One region of the Massilia sp. R2A-15 genome, then DNA from elsewhere that is predicted to be linked to it. Evidence: predicted binding sites of a transcription regulator. Region 1 holds the regulator's gene; the other holds the start of a gene.
What was found. The regulator FliA, encoded in region 1, starts transcription of late flagellar genes. The targets are predictions, from matches to a motif close to CTAAAGTTTNNNNNNNNNNNGCCGNTA.
Positions count from the first base shown of each region.

Region 2: the regulator FliA is predicted to act here: its motif matches at 2,862-2,888, upstream of Q4S45_RS03170 (flagellar protein FliT).

Region 1 is NZ_CP131935.1:3,224,941-3,229,357, reverse strand. Features, by position in the region: gene flhF (flagellar biosynthesis protein FlhF) at 1-1,201, shown strand, start outside; gene Q4S45_RS14840 (antiactivator of flagellar biosynthesis FleN protein) at 1,194-2,006, shown strand; gene Q4S45_RS14835 (RNA polymerase sigma factor FliA) at 2,019-2,747, shown strand; gene Q4S45_RS14830 (flagellar motor protein) at 2,729-3,475, shown strand; gene motD (flagellar motor protein MotD) at 3,478-4,227, shown strand.
Region 2 is NZ_CP131935.1:693,963-698,379, forward strand. Features, by position in the region: gene Q4S45_RS03155 (FimV family protein) at 108-1,130, shown strand; gene Q4S45_RS03160 (hypothetical protein) at 1,432-1,992, opposite strand; gene Q4S45_RS03165 (hypothetical protein) at 1,989-2,399, opposite strand; gene Q4S45_RS03170 (flagellar protein FliT) at 2,538-2,816, opposite strand; gene Q4S45_RS03175 (M1 family metallopeptidase) at 3,079-4,417, shown strand, end outside.

The sequences.
Region 1 (4,417 bases):
CCGCCCGGTCGACGGCATTGTCGAAATCCTCGCGCTGGACAACGACGACGTCGCCTCCATCTCCGCGCCGCCGCACGGCAGCGAAATGGCTCAGCCGGCGCCGGCCCTGCACGTGCCTGAAAATTACGCCAACCGCCGCGCGCCGCAGCCGCAGCAGGACAACGTCGACATGGCCGCGATGCAGTCGATGATGGCCGCCGCAATCGCCCACGCCAAGGACAGCGCCGCCGCCGAGATGTCGGCCATGATGAACGAGGTGCGCGCCATGCGTGGCCTGATGGAAACCCAGCTGGCCGCGATCTCCTGGGGCACCACCCAGCAGCGCGAGCCGGAAAAGGCCACCGTGCTGCGCCAGATGCTGGCCGCCGGCTTTTCCGCCAACCTGGCGCGTTACCTGGTCGAGAAAATGCCGTCCGGTAAAAGCGAAGCCGACAGCGCGCGCTGGATCAAGACCGTGCTCGAACGTAACCTCACTTCCATGACCGACGAGGACGAGATCCTCGACAAGGGCGGCGTGTTCGCCCTGGTCGGCCCGACCGGCGTGGGCAAGACCACCAGCACGGCCAAGCTGGCGGCGCGCTGCGTGATGCGCCACGGCCCGGAAAAGCTGGCCCTAATCACCACCGACGCCTATCGTATCGGCGGCCACGAGCAGCTGCGCATCTACGGCAAGATCCTCGGCGTGATGGTGCACTCGGTCAAGGACGAGGCGGACCTGCGCATCGCCCTGAAGGAACTGCGCAACAAGCACACCGTGCTGATTGACACCGTCGGCGTGTCGCAGCGCGACCAGATGGTCACCGAGCAGGTGGCGATGCTGTCCGAAACCGGCGCCGACGTGAAGCGCCTGCTGTGCCTGAACGCCACCTCGACCAACGAGACCCTGAACGAAGTGGTGCGCGCCTACCAGGGCAGCGGCCTGGCCGGCTGCATTATGACCAAGATGGACGAAGCGGCCTCGATCGGCAACGTGCTCGACGTGGTGATCCGCCAGAAGCTGCGCCTGTTCTACATCTCGAACGGCCAGCGCGTGCCGGAAGACCTGCACCTGGCCGACAAAGCGATGCTGATCGACCGCGCCTTCCGCCTCACGCGCGAGCAGGCCGCCACCCAGTACGCCGACAGCGACCTGCCGCTGCTGATGGCGCAGGCCGGCAACGTCAATGGCGACCGCAGCCTGCGCGAGGTGTCGCTTGGCTAATTTCGATTTCGACCAGGCCGAGGGCCTGCGCCGCATGCTCGCGGGCCCGCGCCCGCGCATCGTGACCTTTCTTTGCGCCACGCCCGAAGACGACAAGGGCGCCATGCTGGTGAACCTGGGCGCGTCGCTGGCGCGCGCCGGCAACGACGTGCTGATCGTGGACGCCTGCGCGCGCGACTACGGCGTGGCCCAGCGCCTCGGGCTGGCGCGCGGCGCCGGCCTGCTGGAAGTGGCGCGCCAGGAATGCGGCCTGAACGAAGTGATCCACGCGGCGCCGCAAGGCTTCAACGTGGCGCGCATGAAACGCGGCGCCGGCGCCGACGAGGCGCGCCGCCTGGCCAAGAGCTTCGACGTGCTGGTCAAGCAGACCGGCATCGTCATCGTCGATGGCGAGTTCGGCGCCGAGGACAGCTTTCCCGTGCCGATCATGGACAGCGCCGAGATCGTCGTGCAGGTCGGCACCTCGGCCGCCTCGATCACGGCCGCCTACAGCCTGATCAAGCGCCTGTCGCAGACCCTGGGCCGGCGCCCGTTCGGCATCCTCGTGACCGGTGCGACGGAAGCCGAAGCGAAGGTGGTATACGATAATATGTGTTCTGCGGCAAGCCGCTACCTGGCGGTGACGCTGACGTCGATGGGCTCGGTGCCAGCCGACGAGTACCTGCAGCGCGCGGCGCGGCTGGGACGCGCGGTGGTCGATGCCTTTCCGCTGGCGGGCGCGTCGGTCGCGTTTCGCCGCCTGGCCGGGCGTTTTGCCCTGTCCGGAATGCCTCAGCTTGGGGGAACCACCCGTTTTGGCTCATAACAACGCATAACCATGTATACGGTCAAAGGGAAAGCGGACAAGAACCAGCTGCTGACGGATCACATGCCGTTGGTGAAGCGGCTCGCGCACCACATGAAGGCCAAGCTGCCACCCAGCGTCGAAGTGGACGACCTGATCCAGGCCGGCATGATCGGCCTGCTCGACGCCATCAGCCGCTACGAGGAGACGCACGGCGCCCAGTTCGAAACCTATGCGGTGCTGCGCATCCGCGGCGCCATGCTCGACGAGCTGCGCAACAGCGACTGGCTGCCGCGCTCGATGCGCCAGAACATGCGCAAGATCGAGGCGGCGATGGCGTCGCTGCAGCAAAAGCTCGGCCATCCGCCGACCGAGTCGGAAGTGGCGAAGATGCTCAAGATGTCGCTGGCCGACTACCAGGAGATGCTGTCCGACGGCGGCGGCCACCAGCTGGTGTACTACGAGGACTTCCACGACGACGACGGCAACGACAGCTTCCTCGACCGCTACGCCGTGGACGACGATGATCCGCTGCGTAGTCTGATGGACACGGGCTTTCGCCAGGCCGTCATCGACGCCATCGACGCCTTGCCGCCGCGCGAGAAGATCCTGATGGGCCTGTACTACGAGGAAGAACTGAATTTGAAGGAAATCGGCGCCGTGATGGGCGTGTCGGAATCGCGCGTGTCGCAGCTGCATACGCAGGCTGTGGCGCGGTTGCGCGCAACGTTACGGGAGCAGGCGTGGACTGGGCCAGCTTAATCGGCATCGCGCTGGCGCTGGCCGGCGTGTTCCTCGGCCACGGCCTGGACGGCGGCAAGCTCGCCTCGCTGGTGCAGCCGGCCGCGTTCGCGATCGTCGTCATCGGCACGGCCGGCGCGGTGCTGCTGCAGACCGAAACGCCGACCTTCATTCGCGCGATGAAGATGCTGCGCTGGGTGTTTCGCCCGCCGCCAAGCCAGCGCCAGACGCTGGCGCGCGACATCGCGCTGTGGAGCAACCATGCGCGCCGCGACGGCCTGCTGTCGCTCGAGCAGCACATGCTCGATACGCGCGACCCCTTCGTGCAGAAGGGCCTGCGCCTGATGATCGACGGCATCCACCCGGACAAGCTGCGCGGCCTGATGGAGGCCGAGGTGACGGCCTACGAATTCGCTCAGCGCCAGGCGGCCAAGGTGTGGGAGTCGGCGGCCGGCTATTCGCCCACCATTGGCATCCTGGGCGCCGTGCTGGGCCTGATCCACGTGATGGAAAATCTGAGCGACCCGTCGCGCCTGGGCGCCGGCATCGCGGTGGCGTTCGTCTCGACCGTGTACGGGGTGGGCCTGGCGAACCTGTTCTTCTACCCGATCGGGAATAAACTCAAGTCGATCGTGGCTGAGACGGTGACGCAGTATGAAATCCTCACCGAGGTGTTCTACGACATCTCCAGCGGCGACCATTCGCGCGTGATCGACGAGCGCGTGGCGAGCCTGCTGTCGCGGCCCTGACCATGGCGCGCAAAAAATACGACGAGGCCACCGACAACCACGAGCGCTGGCTGATCTCGTACGCCGATTTCATCACCTTGCTGTTCGCGTTCTTTGTGGTGATGTACGCGATCTCGGTGGTCAACGAGGGCAAGTACAAGGTGTTCTCGGATGCGCTGGGCAATGCCTTCGGCGGGCGCGTCGCGCCCAGATCGACGGCCGAGATTCCGGGCGCGATCCAGCTGCCCAACATCGTCGCCAAGCGCCGCGCCGAAGCGCTGCGGCGCGAGCGCGAGCGCCTGACGACGCTGGCGCGCGACCTGACATCGACGCTGGCGCCGCTGGTCAAGGAAGGCAAGGTGCGGGTGACGCAGAACAGCCGCGGCGTGAGCGTCGAGATCAATGCGAGCGTGCTGTTCGATTCGGGCGACGCCACGCTGACGAACGATTCGCGCGAAGCCTTGCGCGCGCTGGCGGTGCTGCTGCGCGACGATCCGCACACGCTGCAGGTCGAAGGGCACACCGACAATCTGCAGATCAGGAATCCGGTGTTCCCGTCGAACTGGGAATTGTCGGCCGCGCGCGCGAGCGCCGTGGTGCGGCTGTTCATCGACAGCGGCGTGGCGCCAGGGCGCATGACGGTGGTGGGGCACGGCTCGAACATCCCGGTGGCGTCGAACGACGACGCGGAAGGTCGCGCGCGCAACCGCCGCGTGGCGGTGACGATCCTGTCGGCCTTGCCCGACGCGACGAAGGAAATCCCCACCAAATAAGGTCGGCGCGGCGTCCGGGGGGCTGACTCTTACGCCGTTTAGTGAAGGACCAAGTCAGCATCGACAAAGGCCATTAGCCGATAGACCGTCGTTCCTGCGGAGGCAGGAACCCATGCTGAGCTTGCATTACCGGTCCGGATGCTCAGCATAGGCACCTGCCTTCGCAGGTGCGACAGGCTTCTCGCGTCCG
Region 2 (4,417 bases), 2.5 Mb from region 1:
ATCCTGTTTTTGAGTGCTGGAACTAAAGAGTTTACTCCAACGCACGTTAACGACGTTGGTAGTACGCTTTTTTTGATGTCCAATTGTCACCGCTGATCGGTTCCACCATGTTTCGTCGCCACGTTGCGCGCCTCGGAAGCGCCATCATCCTGTCCGGCCTGTCTTGCTGCGTTCACGCGGTGGAACTGGGCGACGCCCTGGTGCGCTCGCACATCGGCCAGCCGCTGTCGGCCGACATCGAGCTGACCGGGCTGGCCAGCGACACCGCGGTGGTGCAGGCGGCGCTGGCCGATCCGGAGGTCTATCGCGGCGCCAGCGTTGCCATGCATCCGGCGCTGGCGGGGCTGAACATCACCATCGTTCGGCGCGACGGACGGCGGTTCCTGCACATCGCGTCGTCCAAAATCGTCGATGCCGACCACCTGCTGGCCTTCTTCACCCTGACGGAAAACGGCCAGCCGTCGGTGCGCCAGGCGACGCTGTGGTTTACGCCCGATCCAAACCCGGCGCCGCCACCACCACCGCCTGCGTCTGCGCCCGCTGCGCCCGTGGCCGCGGCTCCGGCGCCGATACCGGTTGCCGTGAAGGCTGCGCCGGTGATTCCGGTGAAGTCGGCAGCGCCTGCGCCGGCTCCGAAACCCGCAGTGGTGCACGCGGCGCCCGCGCCGCAGCCGTTCACCGCGGCCCAGATCCGCACCGCCGCCATGCTCGACGCGAAGAATGCCGCGCTGAGCGGCCGCATCGTCGAACTGGAAGAGAAAGTGAAAACGCTGGGCGCCGCGCTGCAGGCGACCAAGGCTCCCGCTGCGGCGCCAGCGCCGGTCGCCAAGGCGCATCCCCCGGCTGCGAAGCCGCTGCCGGCCAAGCTGTCGCCGATGGGCGAGCCGGTGAGCAAACCGGTCGGCGAGACGCCATGGCTGTTCATCGGCATCGCCGGCTTCATCATGCTGGCGCTGGCCGGTCTGCTGGCCATGATCCGGCGCGGCAAGCGCAAGAAAGAGGTGAAGATCAGGGCGCAGGCGGCCCAGGCAGCGATGCCGCGCTTTATCGCCAGCGTGCGCGACCGGCTGAAGCCGGCGGAGAAAAATGAACTCGAGCCCGAGCCCGAAGCGGAGCCCGTGGCGGGATGATTATGCGAAACTTTGCATAATTTAAAATTTGTCTACACAAGATTGCTTTTTCAGCTATACTCGATTTCGTGGTCCCGAGGGACTGCAAAAAACAGGGCAGAGGCCTGGCGCAGCCACCACCGATAGCGTGGCGCGACAACAGGTGATCGTTGAGGAAACGCCTGTCCTGGAAGCGGTCTGTGCGGCGACAATGCCGCGCGGACGCCGGATGCAACCGGCCAGAGGCGACGCCAGGAGATACCTGGTGTTCGCCTTCCAGAATTCCACAAAAAAGCGCCCTCCGGGGCGCTTTTTTGTTCGGTCAAGGTGAGAAGCCAGGGGGCGAAGTATTAAGAATCGTCGTGCTTCCGCTATACGCATACGGGCGGTTCTGGGCGATTGCCTGCCTGGCCTGTTCCGCGGATGCGATCCATTTTTTGCTTTCCGCATATTCCAAAAACGCTTGGGTGCTAATTAAAGTGCAAGGTCTCGCTAGCATAGCCCCATTGGTGAAAAACCAATTATCCTCAAATAGAATCACTGGGTCGGATCCGGGCGCCGTCAGCTGCAAGTCGATAAGCAGACTTTGTATTGAAAGTTCGCCGAGGTTGTGGGGCGTTTTATATCCGGGATTCAGCGTTCGAAGGGCGGCGATGCGAACCCCTACCTGAGTCGTAAAGGTCTGTATATTCTGCGCATTTTGATTGTAGTAGGCGAGCAGCGCCTGCGCTTCGGCAGAGGCGTTGGGCAGGTTTCCACGGCTGATCGTCTCATCGCGGACGATGTCGGTAATGCCCACATTGAATTTGGCTAAAAGAGGAAGCAGATTCCCTGCGGCCAACGAGAAAAGTGGGCCAGCATCGGGAATCAAGAGGCGCATCATGCTGCGGTCTGGCGGCGGGCCTCTCGGCGTTTTTTGACACCAGTCTCCGGCTCAACCAGGCATGCGTCCAGCGCGTGACGAGCCTCGTCTAGTTGCCTTTTTACAAAATCATCAGGCAAGCGCGGCAGTGGCAAGCCCTTCTCCGCTAATCGATGGAGCACATAGCCGGCGTCAGGCAGCTCAAGCCGGCGGGCCGCTTCCATGATCGAGAGCTTGCCCGTGCTTACCTCCATGAGAGTGCTTGTCGCTGGATCGAGCACCGGCATTCGGTCAGCCTCATCCTGGCCGAGCGAAGCGAACAAGGCGGAGACGAGTTTGTTGAGTGACCCGCCATGCTTGGCGACATAAGCCTTGGCCGTGGCCAGATCCCTTTCATCCACCTCAAATCCGATTTTTGCCTTGCCCATGGAAGACTCCCGCATGATCTGCTTTACCCAATAATCATGGGGAGCTTCGGCTATAAAGTCAATGATATTCGCGTTGTGGAACGCCGGAAAGCAAACGGGCCTCCGAAGAGGCCCGCTTTTTATACGACGGCAAGGCGCTTAGTGCGCGGCTTCCGCCATCACATTGTTCATCCACGGCTCGGTCACGTCGCGGATCGCGCGGTCGTTGGCCATGATCTGCTTGAGCAGGTCGATCTTGCGCATGCGCGAGGCGCCCGACAGGGCAGGCACGCCCGTCTCAGCCGTCTTGGCATGGGTCGCACACTGCTTTTCCAGCGCGGCCAGCGAAGTCCAATCACCTGCCTGGGCTGCCAGCGACATCTTGGCTGTCAGTCCTGCGAGGCTCTCGTACATGTTCAGTACGTCATTTGATGTCATTCTTGCACCATCGTTGTTTGGGGCGGATCACCGCGTGTCTCTACGTAACGGTCCCGGCAAAGCAAACTTTAGGGTGTTTTGAAAAATAATTGAAAATTCTTTCAATTTGTTACCCTTGCGCCGCCCGCCATTCCGCGATTTCGACGCTCTGGCCCCGCTTTTTGCAGTTCGTCGCATTTGTGCGCATGCAACGGCGCCGCTCCTTTAGAGTGCACGCTGCGGTAGTTATGCCAACCTGACTTTCAAAAACAACAAGGATCCCATGAGACAGTTTCCTGCCAAGCGACTGGCCACCGGCGTTGCGCTGGCCGTCGCCGCCTTCGCCGCCCACGCCGAAGCCCCCTACAAATTCAGCGCCACGCCCGGCAAGCTGCCGAAGGACGTGATTCCCCTGCAGTACGCCGCCCACCTGGTTCCCAACCTGGCCGACAACACTTTCCTCGGCTCGGAATCGGTCGAAATCGAGGTGCTCAGCCCGACGTCGACCATCATGCTCAACGCCGTCAACATCGACATCGACGCGGCGACGCTGGCCGGCAGGGACATCGGCGAGCTGAAACTGGCGCCGCAGATCGACAAGGAACAGGAGACTCTCAGCTTCCACCTCTCGCGTCCGCTGGCGCCGGGCCGCTACAAGCTGGCGCTGAAATTCCGCGGCACGATCAACCGCGAGGGGCGCGGCATGTTCCACATGCAGTACAAGGCCGGCGGCGTCGACAAGAAAATGCTGGCGACGACGATGGAGCCGACCGACGCGCGGCGCATGCTGCCGACCTGGGACGAGCCGTCGTTCCGCGCGACCTTCAAGCTGACGGTGGACGTGCCGGCCAGCTTCAAGGCCTACTCCAACACGCCGGTGGAAAAGCAGGAAAAGCTCGAAGGCGGCCTGCAGCGGATCTGGTTTGGCGTCACGCCGAAGATGCCGAGCTACCTGGTGGTGCTGGTCGCGGGCGAACTCGAACGCCTGGCCGGCAAGCAGGACGGCGTCGACATCGGCATCGTCACCACCGAGGGCAAGCTCGCCTCCGCGGCCTATCCGCTGGCCGTCACGCGCGACGTTCTGCGCTACTACAACAACTACTTCGGCGTGCCGTATCCGCTGGCGAAGCTCGACCAGATCGCTATCCCGGGCGGGATCAACGGCGCGATGGAGAACTGGGGCGGCATCGTGTACAACGAGTCGGCGCTGCTGGTCGATCCGAAGACCACGCCGGACAACGTCAGGCAGGACACCTTCCGCGTCAACGTGCACGAAGTGGCGCACCAGTGGTTCGGCAACCTCGTGACGATGGCCTGGTGGGACAACCTGTGGCTCAACGAAGGCTTCGCCTCGTGGATGGCGGCCAAGGCCACCGACCATTTCCATCCCGAGTGGCGGCCCTTCCTCGATGGCCAGGTCAACCGCGAGAGCGTCATGAACCAGGACGCGCGCAAGACAACGCACCCGATCCAGACGCCGGTCCTGAACGAGTCGCAGGCGGCCAGCGCCTTCGACGGCATCACCTACGGCAAGGGGCAGGCCTTCCTGCGCATGCTCGAGGCCTACCTCGGCGAAGACCAGTTCCGCAAGGGCATCCGCGCCTACATCGCCAAGCACCAGT